Regions from separate parts of the Streptococcus sp. A69 genome, predicted to be linked through region 2. Evidence: predicted binding sites of a transcription regulator. Region 2 holds the regulator's gene; the other holds the start of a gene.
What was found. Region 2 encodes Rex, which represses fermentation and respiration genes when NADH is low (regulators of the CRP and FNR family bind a similar motif). Its sites were predicted from a motif close to TTGTGAANTANTTCACAA; they were not measured.
Positions count from the first base shown of each region.

Region 1: the regulator Rex is predicted to act here: its motif matches at 1,561-1,578, upstream of adhE (bifunctional acetaldehyde-CoA/alcohol dehydrogenase).

Region 1 covers NZ_JBZUJU010000007.1:8,906-18,675, reverse strand. Annotated here, with positions in the region: gene yajC (preprotein translocase subunit YajC) at 104-424, shown strand; gene AC4ME5_RS09170 (low molecular weight protein-tyrosine-phosphatase) at 472-915, shown strand; gene AC4ME5_RS09165 (MORN repeat-containing protein) at 902-1,315, shown strand; gene adhE (bifunctional acetaldehyde-CoA/alcohol dehydrogenase) at 1,612-4,263, shown strand; gene AC4ME5_RS09155 (helix-turn-helix domain-containing protein) at 4,396-5,307, shown strand; gene AC4ME5_RS09150 (ABC transporter ATP-binding protein) at 5,484-6,167, shown strand; gene AC4ME5_RS09145 (ABC transporter permease) at 6,136-7,437, shown strand; gene gap (type I glyceraldehyde-3-phosphate dehydrogenase) at 7,603-8,610, shown strand; gene AC4ME5_RS09135 (RluA family pseudouridine synthase) at 8,681-9,556, opposite strand; gene pbp2a (penicillin-binding protein PBP2A) at 9,643-9,770, shown strand, end outside.
Region 2 covers NZ_JBZUJU010000001.1:109,913-119,682, reverse strand. Annotated here, with positions in the region: gene AC4ME5_RS00615 (ribose-phosphate diphosphokinase) at 1-312, shown strand, start outside; gene AC4ME5_RS00610 (cysteine desulfurase family protein) at 322-1,437, shown strand; gene AC4ME5_RS00605 (DUF1831 domain-containing protein) at 1,442-1,789, shown strand; gene AC4ME5_RS00600 (DUF4649 family protein) at 1,796-1,999, shown strand; gene AC4ME5_RS00595 (redox-sensing transcriptional repressor Rex) at 2,093-2,734, shown strand; gene AC4ME5_RS00590 (gamma-glutamyl-gamma-aminobutyrate hydrolase family protein) at 2,750-3,439, shown strand; gene AC4ME5_RS00585 (hypothetical protein) at 3,463-3,945, shown strand; gene radC (RadC family protein) at 3,960-4,640, opposite strand; gene pcrA (DNA helicase PcrA) at 4,683-6,974, opposite strand; gene AC4ME5_RS00570 (GNAT family N-acetyltransferase) at 7,063-7,575, opposite strand; gene AC4ME5_RS00565 (formate--tetrahydrofolate ligase) at 7,649-9,319, opposite strand; gene coaB (phosphopantothenate--cysteine ligase) at 9,552-9,770, shown strand, end outside.

The DNA of each region.
Region 1 (9,770 bases), on a different contig from region 2:
GTGAAAACTCTGATTTTTTATAATCATAAAAACAAGGTACAACCTTGTAAAAGTAGCTGAAATTTGATATAGTAGTCCTATGTAAAATACAAAGGAGAAAATAATGAATCCAAATATTACTTTTTTAATCATGCTTGTAGGTATGATGGCCTTGATGTTCTTTATGCAACGTTCTCAAAAGAAACAAGCGCAAAAGCGTATGGAAAGCTTAAATAAACTTCAAAAAGGCTATGAAGTTATTACAATTGGCGGCCTTTACGGAACAGTGGATGAAGTAGACACTGAGAAGAGAACAATCGTACTTGATGTAGATGGCGTTTATTTGACTTTTGAATTGGCTGCTATCAAGACCGTTTTGCCACTCAAAGAAGCTGTGACACCAGAAGGAACAGTTGTTGACGAAGGCGGAGCAATCGAAGAATAAAACGGGACCTGTCACTCCCGTTTTTCTATGAAGTAAGAGGAAAAGGGATGAGAAAAATAGTATTTGTGTGCTTAGGAAACATCTGCCGTAGCCCCATGGCAGAGTTTGTAATGAAATCCATGACGAGCGATTACCAGGTTGAGAGTCGTGCGACTTCATCTTGGGAACATGGTAATCCGATTCATAAGGGAACGCAGGGGATTTTCCGGCAGTATCAGATTCCTTATGACAAAGACAAAACATCACTCCAGATTCGTAGAGAAGATTTTGAATCGTTTGATTACATTATCGGTATGGATGCTTCAAACGTTTCAGATCTGCGTCAAATGTGTCCTCAGGAATTGCAACATAAGATCTACCCTTTTGCATCTGAAAGTGTTCCAGATCCTTGGTATACAGGAGATTTTGAGGAAACCTATGCTCGCATCACAAGTGGATGTCGAAGCTGGCTAGATCGATTAGAAAATGAGAGTGACAATGGAAAAGCTTAAACAAATCTATGAAAAGTATAGAGTTTACCTAACTCGCCCTAGGCTAGAGTTCATTGCAGTAGTCGTAATTGCACTCTGTGCCCTTTCAGTATTTCTACTAAATACACCTAAAAAGGGTGCCCTGACACTTGATGGCGGTGCCCTTGTTTATGATGGTACCCTGGTACGAGGAAAAATGAATGGCCAAGGCACTCTGACCTTTGAAAATGGAGACCAATATACAGGTGATTTCAATAATGGAGCCTTTAATGGAAAAGGGACTTTCCAATCAAAAGATGGCTGGAAATACGAAGGTGATTTTGTAAATGGTCAGGCTGAAGGTCAAGGGAAGTTGACTACAGAGCAAGAGGTTGTTTATGAAGGGACCTTTAAACAAGGCGTTTTTCAGCAAAAACAGTAGTCTCCAAGTTAGGAGACTATTTTTAAAACCAAAATAGAAAACGCTTTCTTGCCTTGAATTCGATAAATAGCTATCAACTAGAGAAAACTTTGTGAAATAAAAAAATATTTTTCATAATTTCACAATCGTCCAGTCAAAACTCTATTGTACGGGTTAATTGAGAAAAAGTTCACAAACTTAGAAAAATTCTTTGTGAAATACTTATGAAACTGTTTACAAAGCATAAAAAAAGAGTTATAATAAACTTGTGAAAAAATTAACAAAGGATAATATCCTTAAAGGCTATGGAGGATAATATGGCTGATAAAAAAACAGTAACACCAGAGGAAAAACAACTTGCTGCTGAAAAGCATGTCGACGGTCTCGTGAAAAAAGCCTTGGTTGCGCTTGATGAAATGCGCAAGTTGAATCAAGAGCAAGTTGACTACATCGTAGCAAAAGCGTCTGTTGCAGCACTTGACGCGCATGGTATCCTTGCACAACACGCAGTTGAAGAAACTGGTCGTGGTGTATTTGAAGATAAGGCGACAAAAAATCTATTTGCCTGTGAACACGTAGTGAACAATATGCGTGGAGTTAAAACAGCTGGAGTTATCGAAGATGATCCAATTACAGGTTTGACGAAGATTGCGGAGCCAGTCGGAGTTATTTGTGGTATCACTCCAACAACAAACCCAACTTCAACAGCAATTTTCAAATCATTGATTGCCTTGAAGACACGTAACCCAATCGTTTTCGCCTTCCACCCATCAGCTCAAGAATCTTCTGCTCATGCTGCACAAATCGTTCGTGATGCAGCCATAGCAGCCGGTGCACCTGAAAACTGTGTTCAATGGGTTACAGAGCCATCTATGGAAGCAACTGGAGCACTTATGAACCATGAAGGTGTTGCGACTATCCTCGCAACTGGTGGGAATGCTATGGTTAAAGCTGCATACTCATGTGGAAAACCAGCTCTTGGGGTAGGTGCCGGAAACGTTCCTGCCTATGTAGAAAAATCTGCTGACCTTCGCCAAGCTGCTCATGACATCGTTATGTCTAAATCATTTGATAATGGGATGGTCTGTGCATCAGAACAAGCGGTTATCATTGATAAGGAAGTATATGACGAATTTGTAGAAGAATTCAAATCATACCATACTTACTTTGTCAACAAGAAAGAAAAAGCGCTTTTGGAAGAATTCTGTTTTGGTGCAAAAGCTAACAGCAAGAACTGCGCCGGTGCTAAACTAAACGCAAACATCGTTGGTAAACCAGCAGCATGGATTGCTGAACAAGCAGGATTTAGCGTTCCAGAGGGGACAAACATCTTGGCTGCTGAATGTGCAGAAGTTGGAATTAAAGAACCATTGACTCGTGAAAAATTATCACCTGTTATTGCAGTTTTGAAAGCTGAAGATACTGAAGATGGACTTAAAAAAGCTCGTCAAATGGTTGAATTTAATGGTCTAGGACACTCAGCTGCTATCCATACAAAAGACGAAGCTCTTGCAAAACGTTTCGGTACGGAAATAAAGGCAATGCGTATTATCTGGAACTCTCCATCTACCTTTGGTGGTATCGGTGATGTATACAACGCCTTCATTCCATCATTAACACTTGGATGTGGTTCATATGGACACAACTCAGTCGGTGATAACGTAAGTGCGATCAACCTTCTAAACATCAAGAAAGTAGGAAAACGTAGAAATAATATGCAATGGTTTAAAGTTCCTTCAAAAATCTACTTCGAACGTAACTCAATCCAATACCTTCAAACTTGCGAAGGTATCGAACGTGTCATGATTGTTACCGATAAATCAATTGAAAAACTCGGTTTTGTACAACGTGTGATTGACCAATTGAATCTTCGTAAAAACAAAGTCACGATTCAAGTCTTCTCAGATGTTGAACCAGATCCAGATATCACAACAGTTCGTCGTGGTGTTGAAGTAATGCGTTCGTTTGAACCAGACACTATCATTGCCCTTGGTGGTGGTTCACCAATGGATGCAGCCAAAGGTATGTGGATGTTCTATGAACAGCCAGACGTTGACTTCGGTGACCTCGTTCAAAAATTCATGGATATCCGCAAACGTGCCTTCAAATTCCCATCACTTGGTAAGAAAGCACAATATATCGGTATTCCAACAACATCTGGTACAGGTTCAGAAGTAACACCGTTTGCAGTTATCTCTGACAAGGCAAACAACCGGAAATACCCAATCACTGACTACGCTTTGACACCAACCATTGCAATTGTTGACCCTGCTTTGGTAGAATCTGTTCCAGCATTTATTGCTGCTGACACAGGTATGGATGTCTTGACACACGCAACTGAAGCTTATACTTCTAACTTTGCCAATGACTATACAGATGGTATTGCTCTTCAAACCATCAAGTTAGTCTTCAAATACTTGGAAAAATCTGTAAAAACAGCTGACCCAGAAGCCCGTGAAAAGATGCATAATGCCTCTACAATGGCTGGTATGGCCTTTGCAAATGCCTTCCTTGGAATGAGTCACTCAATGGCGCATAAGATTGGTGCTGTTCACCACACCATTCACGGACGTACAAATGCTATTTTACTTCCTTATGTTATCCGTTATAATGGAACTCGTCCATCTAAAACTACAACATGGCCTAAGTACAATTACTGGAAAGCTGATGAAAAATTCCAAGATATCGCTCGTATGCTAGGTCTTCCTTGCTCAACACCAGAAGAAGCGGTTGAAGCTTATGCCAAAGCAGTTTACGATCTTGGTGAAGCAGTTGGAATCACAATGAACTTCAAAGGCTTTGGTATCGATGAAAAAACTTGGAAAGACAGCTTGCATGAGATTGCCTTACTTGCTTACGAAGATCAATGTTCACCTGCAAACCCACGCTTGCCGATGGTAGCTGACATGGAAGAAATCATGGCAGATGCTTACTATGGTTATGCAGAACGTCCAGGACGTCGTAAATAATCGTTTATCAGCCTAGAGGCAGGAGTTATCCTGTCTCTTTTTTGTACATTTTCTTGAAAAATGTTATAATAAGTGTATATATTTGTTTGACTATCAAAGTTTTTGTATTGAGCCGAGGGAGAAATGTAAGAGATGAATGATTTAGGGGAAAAGATAAGACTCCTTAGAGAGGAGAAAGGTCTTAGTCGTCCAGTTTTTTGTGGAGATGAGTCAGAGTTATCCGTTCGTCAGTTGGTACGCATTGAAAAAGGAGAATTTCGTCCTACTATAAAAACACTAGAATACATTGCAGATAAGCTAGACATCCCATCCTATGCCTTGATGCCAGACTATAAGGAATTACCGAAGCGTTATCAAGAATTAAAGTACTTTCTTCTTCATCATCCTGACTATGGAGACAAAGAGTTGCAAGAGCAGAAGGAAGAATATTTTGATGAGATTTTTGAATGTTTTTATGATGATTTGCCACGTGATGAGAAAGTGGTAGTGGATTGTCTTCAAGCTATAGATGAGGTGAGGGCGACTAGTAATTCCTTATACGGAAGTAGTGTGATTGAGGGTGGTCTTCAAGACTTACTATCCAGAGATGTATACAGGGCTGAGGAATTGTTGAAATTGAGACTGTATTTCAACTGTCAGTTAATGGATGGTTTAAATGTGGGTGAGATAAAAAAATCTGAGCATGAAACCATTCTTTGTTTTCATGACAAACTAATTTCTCAGGTTGATAAGATAGAGTTCGATTGTTTGGACTTGCTTAGAGATTCCTTGTTAGCTTCTTTAGCTTGTATAGAAATTATGGGGCTGTTTCATTATTTTAAGAGAGCAGTTGAGACCTTAAATAAAATAGGACAGAAAACACGAGGTTTTCAAAAACAACCAATTGTCTTGATGGTGGAGTGGAAATATTATATTCAGATGGATTATGAAACAGCCAAACAAAAGTATGAAGAAGCAAAAATGATGGCAAGGATGTTTGGTAATGAGCAGTTACTAATTAGTTTAGACAATGAATGGGCTGAGGACCTAAAAAGATATTGTTAAATTGTTTATAGGAGTGACATTTCTGTCATTGGAGGAATGTCGCTTTTTTGTTACAATAAATTCGAAAAAAGAAGGAATTTTTTTTGAATCTGATTCTGTTAGATTAATTTATATTAGCATTGTTTATTGTAGTTTGTAACGGTTCACGATATCACAAGTGATTAAAGGAGATTGTAATGTCCATTTTATCCATTAAAAATATTTCAAAATTTTACGTTTTGGATGGGAATAATAAAGAGCAGGCTCTAAGGAATATTAACCTACAGATTGCTGAAGGGAAAATCACTGCGATTTATGGTCCGTCAGGATGTGGAAAAACCAGTCTATTAAATATTATCAGCGGTTTAGATAGGGAGTACGAGGGAATTTTAGACTTTAAAGGAGAGTCTCTCAAGGAATTGTCAGAGGTTGAATTGACGCAATTTCGCAAAGACAACATTGGGTTTGTCTTTCAAAACTTCAATCTCATCCCCCATCAATCTGTTTTGGATAATGTTAAGTTGCCTCTCTATGTCAAAGATTTATCGGATAAAGAAATGACAAGAATAGCCCAAGAACAACTTCATAATTTAGGGATGGAGCCTTTTATGGCTAAGAATGTTAAACAGCTCTCTGGTGGACAAAAACAACGTGTAGCCATTGCGCGTGCTCTGGTAAACCAACCAGATATGATTGTAGCTGATGAACCAACTGGATCGCTCGATTCTCAATCTCAAGAGATGGTTTTAGAAGTGTTCAAAAATTTGGCCCAAGCTGGGAAAACAGTACTGATTGTTACTCATAACCCAGAGGTTACTGAATATGCAGATGTGATTATCAAAATGAAGGATGGTGAAGTCGTTGAAGAAGTCAAAAAATAAAGGATTGTCCTTTAAAAACAAATTCAAACTTTCTTTAAGTAACTTTTTGGAAAGAAAGTGGCGTAACTTGCTGATTGCAGTAGCGACCTCGATTGGTTTTGTAGGTGTATTGGTTTCGTTTGGGCTAGGAAATGCCTTGATTTCGATGATTGATGAAAATACCAACGGGGGGAAGCTCCCTTCCCAAGTTCAGATTGCGCTGAATTCTAGTGTTGCTGGCAGAGGTTTTTTGAACCAAGATGATAAGAACTATATCGTGGATACGATTGGGAAAGAAAATATTAAATATCTAGAAAGTCCTTTTGGCATGACCATGTCAAAGATTAGCATAGACGGACACGAAGTAGAATTTAGCCAATCTATGCCTTCTTATGCTCAAGTCGTGAGTTTGTATGAAGATACAAGTATTTCTGTTAGTAGCAATGAAAAAGAAAAAGTGTTAGCAGGCACTCTTTATACGGATGTTAACGAGCAGGGATTGACGATTCCGATGAGTTTGCTCAAAAATTGGAATGAACAAACAGGGGAAAATCTGACAGCTAGTGATGTTATTGGCAAGCCAGTTTCAGCAAGCATTGTAGAAAATGCTGCTGAAGGTAGCAAGTTGGCAGGTTTTCAAACTCATATTGTGCGTGTCATCAATGACGAAGATGATGCAGAGGATAGCAATAGTTTCATGGCTTCCAACCAGATGGAAACTATTTTAAAAGAAGCTGAATTTACAAAGGCTGTATCCTATTTTATTCTGGAACTTAAAGATCCTTCTCGTACGAAAACAGTAATAGAAGAATTGCAGAAAAATAAGAAGTATACAGTTCTTTCTCAACAGGCCGTTCTTGATATTGTGATTACCTTTATTCGTGTCATTCAGGGATTACTGATTGTGCTTTCTTCACAAGCGATTGTGGTGGCAGCAGTTATGATAGGGATCATTATTTACATCAATATCATGCAACGTTCTAAGGAAATTGGTGTCATGAAGGCGGTTGGCTATCAAAATAGAGATGTGAAAGGAATCTTTATCTACGAAGCTCTTTGGATTGTAGGGATCGCCTTGCTAATAGCCTTTATCATTGCACAAGGACTAGGAAGCCTAGCGAATATTATTGTCCACCATTTCTATCCGTCTATCTCTAAAGTTTTTGAATTAAATCTTCTCTCCGTTTCAGGAACTCTTATTTTTGCTTTGTTTCTTGGCTATATTTCAGCCTACTTCCCAGCACGTAAGATTAGTAAAATGGATCCAGTGGAATCCTTACGCTATGAGTAGGGAAAGAAGTTTATCAAAAAGAAACTGACAGAGAAAATCGACGCCCATACTTGCAATTAAACTCAAATAGTTATATAATAGGTGTGTTGAAAGGTGATTTGTAGTGATTCAAGTTACTCTTTTCACAATAAAATTTTCATGATTTTCATAAGGAGGAAATCACTAATGGTAGTTAAAGTTGGTATTAACGGTTTCGGACGTATCGGTCGTCTTGCTTTCCGCCGTATCCAAAACGTAGAAGGTGTTGAAGTTACTCGCATCAACGACCTTACAGATCCAGTGATGCTTGCACACTTGTTGAAATACGATACAACTCAAGGTCGTTTCGACGGTACTGTAGAAGTTAAAGAAGGCGGATTTGAAGTTAACGGTAAATTCGTTAAAGTTTCTGCTGAACGTGATCCAGAACAAATCGACTGGGCTAACGACGGTGTAGAAATCGTTCTTGAAGCAACTGGTTTCTTTGCTACTAAAGCAGCGGCTGAAAAACACCTTAAAGGTGGTGCTAAGAAAGTTGTTATCACTGCTCCTGGTGGAAGCGATGTTAAAACAATCGTATTCAACACTAACCACGATACACTTGATGGTACTGAAACAGTTATCTCAGGTGCTTCATGTACTACAAACTGTTTGGCTCCAATGGCTAAAGCTCTTCATGACAACTTCGGTATCGTTGAAGGTTTGATGACTACTATCCACGCTTACACTGGTGACCAAATGATTCTTGACGGACCACACCGTAAAGGTGACCTTCGCCGTGCTCGTGCTGCTGCAGTTAACATCGTTCCTAACTCAACTGGTGCTGCTAAAGCAATCGGTTTGGTTATTCCTGAATTGAACGGTAAATTGGATGGAGCTGCTCAACGTGTTCCTGTTCCAGCTGGTTCAGTAACTGAATTGGTAGCAGTTCTTGACAAGAACGTTACTGTTGATGAAGTAAATGCAGCTATGAAAGCAGCTTCTAACGAATCATATGGATACACTGAAGATCCAATCGTATCTTCTGATATCCTAGGTATGTCATTCGGTTCATTGTTTGACGCAACTCAAACTAAAGTTCTTGACGTTGACGGTAAACAATTGGTTAAAGTTGTTTCATGGTATGACAACGAAATGTCTTACACTTCACAACTTGTTCGTACTCTTGAATACTTTGCAAAAATCGCTAAATAATTCTTGAGTCGATAAAAAAGCAAGGCTTTCTGGCCTTGCTTTTTTGTATATATAAGAATAAATGATAGTGTCATCCATTTTGTTTTAATTCTATTTCGAAAGTATCCGAGAGGGCAGTGAAACTCAATTTTTCTAAGGTGAGTGGATGAGTAAAGGAGAGTCGAAAGGCGTGGAGCATGAGCCGGCTCGTTTTTGATCTAGAGTTATAGAGAGGATCGCCCAGGATAGGATGCTTGTGATGAGAGAGGTGAACACGGATTTGATGCGTTCGACCGGTCTTTAGTTTGCAACGAACTAGAGAAGTCTTATTTGGAAATTGCTTTAATCGACTGATATGTGTTTCAGCATATTGTCCATTTTTTGCATCAACTATTCTTTTTCTACGATCGTGTCGATCACGACCAATTTTATCTCGAAAGACAAGTTCTTTACTCTCTACTCGTCCTTCTACGAGTGCCCAGTACTCGCGAGCGATTTCTTTTTTCTCCAACAAGCGATTGAGGATGGGCAGGATAAAAGGGTTCTTAGCAAAAAGCATCAGCCCACTGGTTTCCATATCTAGACGATGAACGACATAGCAAGTCTGCCCGACGTAGGCAGAGACATGATTGAGAAGGGCGATTTCGTTTGGTTGATTTCCATGCGTTTTCATACCCTCAGGTTTGTTGACGACAATAAGATGTTGGTCTTGATAAATTTCTTGAACGAGGTCTGGATTTCCCCAAAGGATTTCCTTTTTGGGATAATCTTCCTCATCAAAAGTCAATTGGCAAATATCCCCTGCTTTGACTATCTCGTTCCAGTGAACTTCTTCGTGGTTAATTAAGATGTTCTTCTTGGTTCTCAAAAAATGACGGATTTTTCTAGGAATGAGTAGTTGTTCCTCTAGAAATTGTTTGACCGTCATTTGAGGCAGGGATTCGGGTAATGTAAATGTGAATTGCATACAGATATTGTAACAAAAAAAGCCCTATTTGGATAGGGAGTAGCTAAATTCTTGAGTTCCCATGGTGAAGATGATAAAATAAACGCATGAAATTAGATAAATTATTTGAGAAGTTTCTTTCTCTCTTTAAAAAAGAAACGAATGAATCGGCGGAGTCTGATTCGACTAGCATGCGTCGTTCTCGGAGCGATAGAAAAAAATTGTCCCAAGTTGG
Region 2 (9,770 bases):
AAGGCTATCTTGATTGACGATATTCTAAATACTGGTCGTACTTTCTCTGAAGCAGCCAAAATCGTTGAACGTGAAGGTGCAACTGAGATTTATGCAGTATCTAGTCACGGTTTATTTGTTGAAGGTGCGGCAGACCTCCTTGATGCTACAAACATCAAGGAAATCCTTGTGACAGACTCAGTAGCAACTAAAGAAAGAACTCCAGAAAATGTATGTTACATTACTGCTAGCGAGTTAATCGGAGATGCTATCGTCCGCATCCATGAAAGAAAACCAGTCAGCCCACTCTTTGCTTACAACAAAAAGAAATAAGGTGATTCTTTGATTTATTTGGACAATGCTGCAACGACTCCTATGTCAGCAGTTGCTATTTCAGAAATGACCAAGGTCATGCAAGAAACCCATGGTAATCCTTCTAGTATTCATAGTCATGGTCGACAGGCTGGCAAGCTCTTGCGAGAAGCCCGTCAGGAACTAGCCCAGTTATTGGGGACAAAATCTCAACATATCTTTTTCACATCTGGTGGTACAGAAAGTAACAATACAGCTATTATCGGCTATTGTCTCCGTCATCAAAATCGTGGAAAACATATCATTACGACAGCTATTGAACATCATTCTGTGCTTGAAACTATCGATTATCTGGTGCAACATTTTGGTTTTGAAGCGAGTATCATCCAACCAGTAAATCAAGAAATAACTGCCCAGCAAATTCAAGAAGCTTTACGTGACGATACCATTCTCGTTTCCACTATGTATGCTAATAATGAAACGGGCAGTCTCTTACCTATCGCTGAGATTGGACGTGTTTTAAAAGAGCATCCTGCGGCTTATCATGTAGATGCTGTTCAAGCTATCGGGAAACTTCCTATCCATCCTGAGGAATTGGGAATTGATTTCCTCAGTGCTTCTGCCCACAAATTCCATGGACCAAAAGGAGTCGGCTTTCTTTACGCATCGGCTGGGGACTTTGACTCCTATCTTCATGGTGGTGATCAAGAACAAAAAAAACGGGCTGGAACAGAAAACCTCGCTGCCATTGTAGGCATGGTCGCCGCTCTCAAAGAGGACTTAGAGCAGCAAGCTGAACATTACCAAAAACTAGAGGGATTAAAATCTGCTTTTCTAGATGAGATTGCAGATCTAGAATACTATCTCAACGAAAGCCAACACCAGCTTCCTTATGTTGTCAACATTGGCTTTCCTGGTCAAAAAAATGATTTGCTCTTGTTACGGTTAGACCTTGAAGGAATTTCAATTTCTACCGGTTCGGCTTGTACTGCTGGTATTGTGCAAACCAGTCATGTGCTTGAAGCATTTTATGGACCAGATTCGCATCGTTTAACAGAATCTGTCCGTATCAGTCTCTCTCCTCTTAACACCGAAGAAGAACTGAAACAACTCGCACAAACCTTAAAAAATATTATTGGAGATTAATCTAATGGCATTCGAAAAAACCATTAAACTACAAAACTGCCGCTACGACTACACACTTAGCCCAACTGTCAAAAAGTTCACACTGAAAGATAATACTTTTTTTGAAACAAAAGTTGGAAACTTCGAACTGACTCGTCTACTTGAAAAAGTACCCAACAGTGGTGAAGGCTTCAAGCTAAAAATCATCATCAATAAAGACCTTACAGGTGCTAAACTCAACATTACTGACAAGTCAGGTCTTCGTTTGGTTAATATCTTTAAATCAGAAGACCACCACATTCATCAGGAAAAATTCTACTTCCTCATGGACAGCCTTGTAGAACGCGGAATCTTCACAAAAGAAGAAAGATAATTGGCTATGTATCAACTTACCTATCAAGATAGTTATCAAGTAGAGCGTACCCTTGAATTTGAAAATTACGAAGAGCTTATGTTATCTCTATCAGGTTGTGTAACTCTTCCAGATACATTCCTAGTCACTTCATTAACCTTTGATGATAAAGTTATCTATCAAGGATTGGTCGGAGATCTCTACCGTTTTCTATCACAAGCTAATTTTTAAAACTAAAACTAAGATTTTCTTAGTTTTTTCTTGTTTTTGTTGATTTTTTCACAATGTTTCTATAAAATAGAAGAATAGAAAGGTTGTGGTTTTGTGAAAGATAAACAGTCTGCTATTCCAAAAGCAACAGCAAAAAGACTCTCTCTCTACTATCGAATTTTCAAGAGATTTCATGCCGAGAAAATCGAACGTGCCAACTCCAAGCAAATTGCAGAGGCTATCGGTATCGATTCTGCGACTGTTCGTCGTGATTTTTCCTATTTTGGCGAACTAGGTCGTCGTGGTTTTGGTTACGATGTCAAAAAATTGATGAATTTTTTTGCTGATCTCCTAAATGATAACTCCATTACAAATGTTATGCTGGTCGGGATTGGAAATATGGGGCATGCCCTTCTCCACTATCGCTTCCATGAGCGTAACAAGATGAAAATCATCATGGCATTTGACCTAGATAACCATCCAGAAGTTGGAACCCAGACACCTGATGGAATTCCAATCTATGGTATCTCTCAAATTAAAGAAAAAATCAAAGAGGCAGATGTTAAAACTGCTATCCTAACTGTTCCAAGTGTTAAATCACAAGAAGTCGCCAATCTTTTGGTCGATGCAGGTATAAAAGGTATTCTCAGTTTTTCCCCTGTTCACCTCCACCTTCCAAAAGATGTGGTCGTTCAGTATGTCGATTTGACAAGCGAACTCCAAACCCTCCTCTATTTTATGCGTAAAGAGGATTAGAAAGCGAAAGCATTTATGAAAAAACCAGTTATTGGGATTACAGGAAATGAAAAAGCTCATCCAGATGATAACATCATGATGAGCTATGCAGCAAAGGGCTTTGTTGAAGGAGTCAAGGACGCTGGCGGAATTCCAATCATCCTACCGATTGGTGATCAAGAAATGGCTACCCATTACATCAATATCATTGATAAGCTCATCCTAACGGGTGGGCAAAATGTTGATCCAAAATACTATGGTGAACCAAAGGCTATTGATAGTGATGACTACCACCTTCAAAGAGACCAGTTTGAATTAGCTCTGATTAGGGAAGCTATCAAGCAGAAAAAGCCAATCTTCTCTGTTTGTCGAGGTACCCAGCTCTTTAATGTTGCTATGGGAGGAACGCTTCACCAAGATATCGAAGACCACTGGCAGGATTGTTCAGCCGAATACACGACCCAACGCCTCGTAACGGAACCTGATACGATTCTCCGAGAAATCTATGGAGAAATCTCTCACATCAACTCCTTCCACCACCAGAGCATTAAAGATCTAGCCTCAAATCTTAAGGTTGTAGCACATGATCCTAAAGATGGAATCATTGAGGCTGTGACAACTACGGACGGCTTCCCTTATCTTGGTGTTCAATGGCATCCTGAATTTCTCTTTGAAAACCGCCCCAAAGATAAAACGCTGTTTGACTATGTTGTTAACGAACTCTAGGACTTATAAATAGGTTATTAATCATGAATGAAATTAAAATACCTTCTACTCATGAGATTTTGAGAGATATAGAAGCTAATGTTTTCATATCTTATAAGGAAAAGGAAGCTAATCTTTTCTTATCAAACAATGAAAAAGAAATAAGGGTTTGCTTTCATCTTTCTAATCTCTATAGACTTTTAACAGCGGAAAGTTACCAATCTTTTTCTAAGAATAAAGAGAATTTCGATAAACTATCTCAAAAAGAAAAACAGCTGAAAGAAATGTCTAAAAAGGCAAAACTATTTTGTAAAAAGGCAGATGCTAAACTAAAAAGTAAATTTCATTCACGTCTTTACTTTTACAGAGATATTCTCATTCATAAAAAAAGATATTATAAAATCGAAGATTTCAATTCGATTGTCAACTTTATCGTTCAAGAAGATTTACTTGTACCCACGATAAAACCTCTTCCTGTTATCAATATGGCAGAAGTAGATTCCTATGTTTTAAAAGTAATTGAGTAAGATCATGTGCATTCTTAAATCAAATCCGTCTTTTCACGGTAACTAAAGTAATCAGAGTGAGAGACAATCAAATGGTCCAAGAACACAATTCCCATCAGTTCGCAGGCTTCCTTGACTAGTTTAGTGACATGGTTGTCGTTTCGACTAGGAGATACAGCACCGGATGGATGATTGTGAACGAGAATCACAGACGTTGCCATATGCTTCAAAGCATAGTGAAGGATTTCTCTCGGTTCAGCAATACTGCGTGTCGCAGATCCGATAAAAATAGTTTGCTGATGGATGATTTGATTTTGAGTATTGAGATAGAGCGCCACTAGGTGCTCTTGTTTTTTGTCGCCAAGTTCCTGTTGCATTTTTTTAGCTAGCTTTTGACTGCTGAGAATACTTTCCATCTCAAGGTTTTCATGTTTGTGAATGCGATGTCCCAGTTCAATCACTGCTTGTAATTCAATGGCCTTAATCCGTCCAATACCAGACAGACTCTGCAATTCCTGCAGGGTCATTTTTTTCAAATCAGTTAGACTAGTCAAACTATTCAAGACTTTTTGGGCAATTTCAAAGACATTAGCCTGACGCGTTCCCGTTCTGAGCAAAATAGCTAACAACTCTTGATTGCTCAGAGCCTCTACTCCTTCTTTAACTAGTCTTTCTCTAGGCAAGAGTGAATCTTCTTGGAATGAAATACTGTACATAAAAATCCTCCTCACTTTATTATTCGTGAGAAGGATGGAAAATTAGATTTTTTTCTCAATTGGGGCAACACTGGCTAAGAGTTTTTTCAGCCCCACTTCTGGGAAATTGATTTTCAATTCCTGAGTATCACCACTACCCGAAACTTCTAGGACCGTTCCCTCTCCCCATTTCTTGTGAAGAGCAATATCCCCAATGGACCAACTTGTATCAGTCGAATCTTTTTTATTTCCAGCTGCAAATTGTCCAAATGGGAGACCACTTGACTGGATAGAGCTTGGGGCAGCACTGCGTTTACGGTCTTGAAGTGCCTGAGCCAAACTCATTCCTTGACCGAAGGCAACGCCACCACTGCTATATGAAGCCTTGAAACTGGTATTAGCTGGTCGAGCCAAACCTTGATACTCAAGCAAGTCCGAACTGATTTCATTGATGAAACGTGTTGGGCGGTTGTAGCTAGTACGACCGAAAAGCAAGCGTGAGTTGGCATTGGTCAGATAGAGGATTTTCTCAGCGCGTGTGATACCTACATAGGCCAAACGGCGCTCTTCCTCTAGCTCATCAGGATCCTCAGCTGCACGGCTAAGCGGAAAGACATTCTCTTCCATCCCGATGATAAAGACAACTGGGAACTCCAGTCCTTTCGCTGCATGGAGTGTCATCAAGGTTACTTCCGATGTTTCCTGACTGCCAGAGTCTGTGTCTGCAATCAAGGCCAAGTCATTCAAGAAACGACTGAGTTTATCCAAGCCAGTTTCCTCTTCTTGACTATCGGGATTGTCGTCAAAATTCTTAGTAACTGATAGAAACTCTTCGATGTTTTCAACCCGAGCCTTACTTTCCAAGGTTGCTTGGGCATTTAGAATCTCGACGTAACCTGTTTTTTCTAGGACGGCCTCAACCAACTCTGTAATGCTTAATTGGTCCAGTTGCTCTCGCAAATCCAAAATCATATTGGCAAAGTCCCAAATTGACTGGGCTGCTTTTCCTTTGATGCCAGACAACATGATGTTTGCAGAAGCATCTAGCATGGACATGTCCTGCATATTCGCAAAATCACGGATTTTCTCAACCGTTCCTGGCCCAATTCCACGTTTTGGTTCGTTGATAATCCGCTCAAAACTGATATTGTCACTCAGATTAGCAATGAGGTTGAGGTAGGCGATAATGTCACGAATTTCCTTACGGCTGTAGAACTTGGTTCCACCAACCATAGTGTAAGGAATATTGGACTTGAGCAAGGTTTCCTCAATAGTACGAGATTGCGCATTAGTCCGATAGAGAACTGCAAAATCCTTGTGAAGGAAATTTTGACTGCGACTAAGTTCATCAATGGTTTTGGCTACAAATACAGCCTCATCTTGTTCGTCATTGGCACGATAGTAAATAATCTGCTCCCCATCAGCATTCTGAGTCCAGAGATTCTTAGGATGACGATTTTTATTGTTTTTAATAACATCATTGGCAGCTTGCAGAATGGTTTTGGTTGAACGATAATTTTCTTCTAACAAGACAACCTTAGCTTGAGGATAATCCTTTTCGAAATCCAAGATATTCTGCATATCCGCACCGCGCCAACCGTAGATAGACTGGTCTGCATCCCCAACTACACAGATATTTTTAAAGCGAGATGCCAATAGTTTGACTAGTTGGTACTGGGCATGGTTGGTATCTTGGTACTCATCAACGTGGATGTATTGGAACTTCTGCTGGTAGTAGGTCAAGACATCAGGATTTTGATCAAAGAGACGCAGGGTCAACATGATTAAATCATCAAAGTCAACGGACTCAGACTGACGAAGCTCTTTCTGATAGGCTGTGTAACATTGAGCCACGATTTGCGTGTACATATCTCCAGCTTGATCTGCATAAGCCACATCATCAATCAAGTCATTCTTAGCATTGGAAATGGAACCCAAGATTGTCCGTTCATTCCATTTTTTCGGATCCAAGTTTAACTGCTTGAGAATGCGTTTCATAAGGGTTCGTTGTTCACCAGGATCTACAATGGTGAAATTACGATTGTAGCCGATATGATCCGCATCGCGACGCAGAATACGAACACACATGGAGTGAAAAGTCGCAATCAGACAGTCCTGAGTAGCTGGATTAAGACCATAAGCACGCTCTTTCATCTCACGCGCAGCCTTGTTGGTAAAGGTAATGGCCAAGATATTCCAAGGATTGACCATCTTTTCATCAATCAGATAGGCAATGCGGTGGGTCAAAACACGGGTCTTTCCTGACCCGGCACCCGCCATAATTAACAAGGGGCCTTCTGTCGCTTGCACCGCCTCAGCCTGACGGTCATTCATTCCATTCAATAATGCGTTCATTTTCTCTTCCTTACTCTTGAAGTCAATATTTCTATTATATCAGAATTCAAGGAAAATATCTTTACCTAGACTGGTTGCGTGTGGAATTCTACTCTTTCATATCATCAGGAGGAGTCAATGACTTTTGCATCCAAACAATATCATGCCATTTTCCAAACTTATAGCCTATCTTAGGGAAATGAGCTACTTGTTCATAGCCTCTCTTTTGGTGAAGAGAAATGCTTCTATCATTCGGTAAAGCAATACAAGCTAAGAAGCGTAAGTAACCTCTAGACTCTAGTTCTTCCTCCAGACAGTCATAGAGTAGACTCCCTAACCCTTGACCTTTGGCTTCTTGATTCAAGTAAATTGAGACTTCGACTGACCAATCATAGGCTCTCCTATCATAATAGGTGGAAGCATAGGCATATCCCAAAATTTTGCCTTCTTCCACTAGCACTAGATAAGGATATTTAAGCAAGGTCTTTTGAACTCTTCTTTGAAATTCCTCAACACTTGGCACCTCGTATTCAAATGTAATGGCTGTATTAAGGACATAGGGAGCATAAATAGCAAGTAGGTCTGGAATATCAGACTCCCTTACTGTTCGAATCGTTGACATATATTTCTCTTTCTAAAATCGAAAATGAGCTTGGATAGCTTTTCCAAACTCATTTGAAATCAATTGCAATATACTAGAACAAGCCTAGAACTGTTCCATCGCTTTCAACATCCATGTTCAGAGCGGCTGGACGTTTTGGAAGTCCTGGCATGGTCATAACATCACCAGTTAAGGCTACGATGAAGCCTGCACCTAATTTTGGTACCAATTCACGAATGGTAATTTCAAAGTTTTCTGGTGCTCCAAGTGCATTCGGATTGTCAGAAAAACTGTACTGAGTTTTAGCCATACAGATTGGCAATTTGTCCCATCCATTCTGAACGATTTGGGCAATTTGAGTTTGAGCTTTCTTCTCAAAGTTCACTTTGCTACCACGGTAGATTTCAGTAACAATCTTTTCAATCTTTTCTTGGACAGAAAGGTCATTGTCATAAAGACGAGTGTAGTTGGCCGGATTTTCAGAGATAGTCTTGACAAGTGTTTCGGCAAGTGCTACACCACCTTCTGCGCCATCAGCCCAGACACTAGCCAACTCAACTGGCACATCAATAGAAGCACAAAGTTCCTTCAAGGCTGCGATTTCAGCTTCTGTATCAGAGACAAATTCGTTAATCGCGACAACTGCAGGCACTCCAAATTTACGGATATTTTCAACGTGGCGTTTTAAGTTAGCAAAACCTGCTCGAACTGCTTCTACGTTTTCTTCTGTCAAAGCATCTTTAGCAACGCCACCATTCATCTTGAGGGCACGAAGGGTTGCGACGATGACTACCGCATCTGGAGAAGTTGGCAAGTTTGGGGTCTTGATATCAAGGAATTTCTCAGCACCGAGGTCTGCACCAAAACCAGCTTCAGTAACCGTATAATCAGCCAAGCGTAGGGCTGTGCTTGTCGCCAAAACAGAGTTACAACCGTGAGCGATATTGGCAAATGGACCACCATGTACAAAGGCAGGTGTACCGTAAATTGTCTGAACAAGGTTTGGTTTAATGGCATCCTTCAAGATCAGAGCCAAAGCACCTTCAACCTGCAAATCACCTACAGAAACAGGAGTACGGTCATAGCGGTATCCAATAACGATATTGGCCAAACGACGTTTCAAGTCCTCGATATCCGTTGCCAAGCAAAGAATAGCCATGATTTCAGAAGCAACTGTGATATCAAATCCATCCTCACGTGGAATACCATTTAGAGGACCACCAAGACCAACGGTTACATGGCGCAGCGCACGGTCGTTCAAGTCCACGACACGCTTCCAGAGAATACGACGTTGGTCAATTCCCAGCTCATTTCCTTGGTGCAAGTGGTTGTCAATCAAGGCAGAAAGGGCATTATTAGCAGTTGTAATGGCATGCATGTCTCCAGTAAAGTGGAGATTGATGTCCTCCATTGGCAACACTTGGGCATAACCACCACCGGCTGCACCACCCTTAATCCCCATTACTGGACCAAGTGACGGTTCGCGAATGGCAATCATGGTTTTCTTACCAATCTTGTTTAAGGAATCCGCAAGACCAATGGTAATAGTTGATTTTCCTTCACCTGCTGGTGTTGGGTTGATAGCTGTCACCAAAATCAACTTACCAACTGGATTGCTCTCAACTGCACGAATTTTATCAAAGGTGAGCTTAGCCTTGTACTTTCCATACAACTCCAAATCATCGTAAGAAATACCAAGTTTCTCCACAACATCAACGATTGGCTTCAACTCAATACTCTGTGCGATCTCAATATCTGTTTTCATTCAAAACTCCTCTAACCTCTTATATGATAATTCATTATAACACAAAAAAAGGTTTTTCACATACAAAAAGCTTAGTAAAGTTTATAAACATCAAGTTTTAAGGCCGATTTTAGTCATCTTTTTTACTTTTTATAAGTTTTTATAGCCAAAAACTATAATCTTTCTGGAAAATTAGATGAAAAAAACAAACGCTTTCTTTTGATTCTATTTTATTTTTTGGTACAATAGTCCTATGAAAATTTTAGTTACGTCAGGCGGTACCAGTGAAGCTATCGATAGCGTCCGCGCTATCACTAACCATTCTACAGGTCGCCTGGGGAAAATCATCACTGAAACTTTGCTTGCTGCAGGACATGAAGTTTGTTTGATAACGACAAAACGATCTCTGAAGCCAGAATCCCATCCCAACCTAAGTATTCGAGAAATTACCAATACCCACGAGCTTCTACTA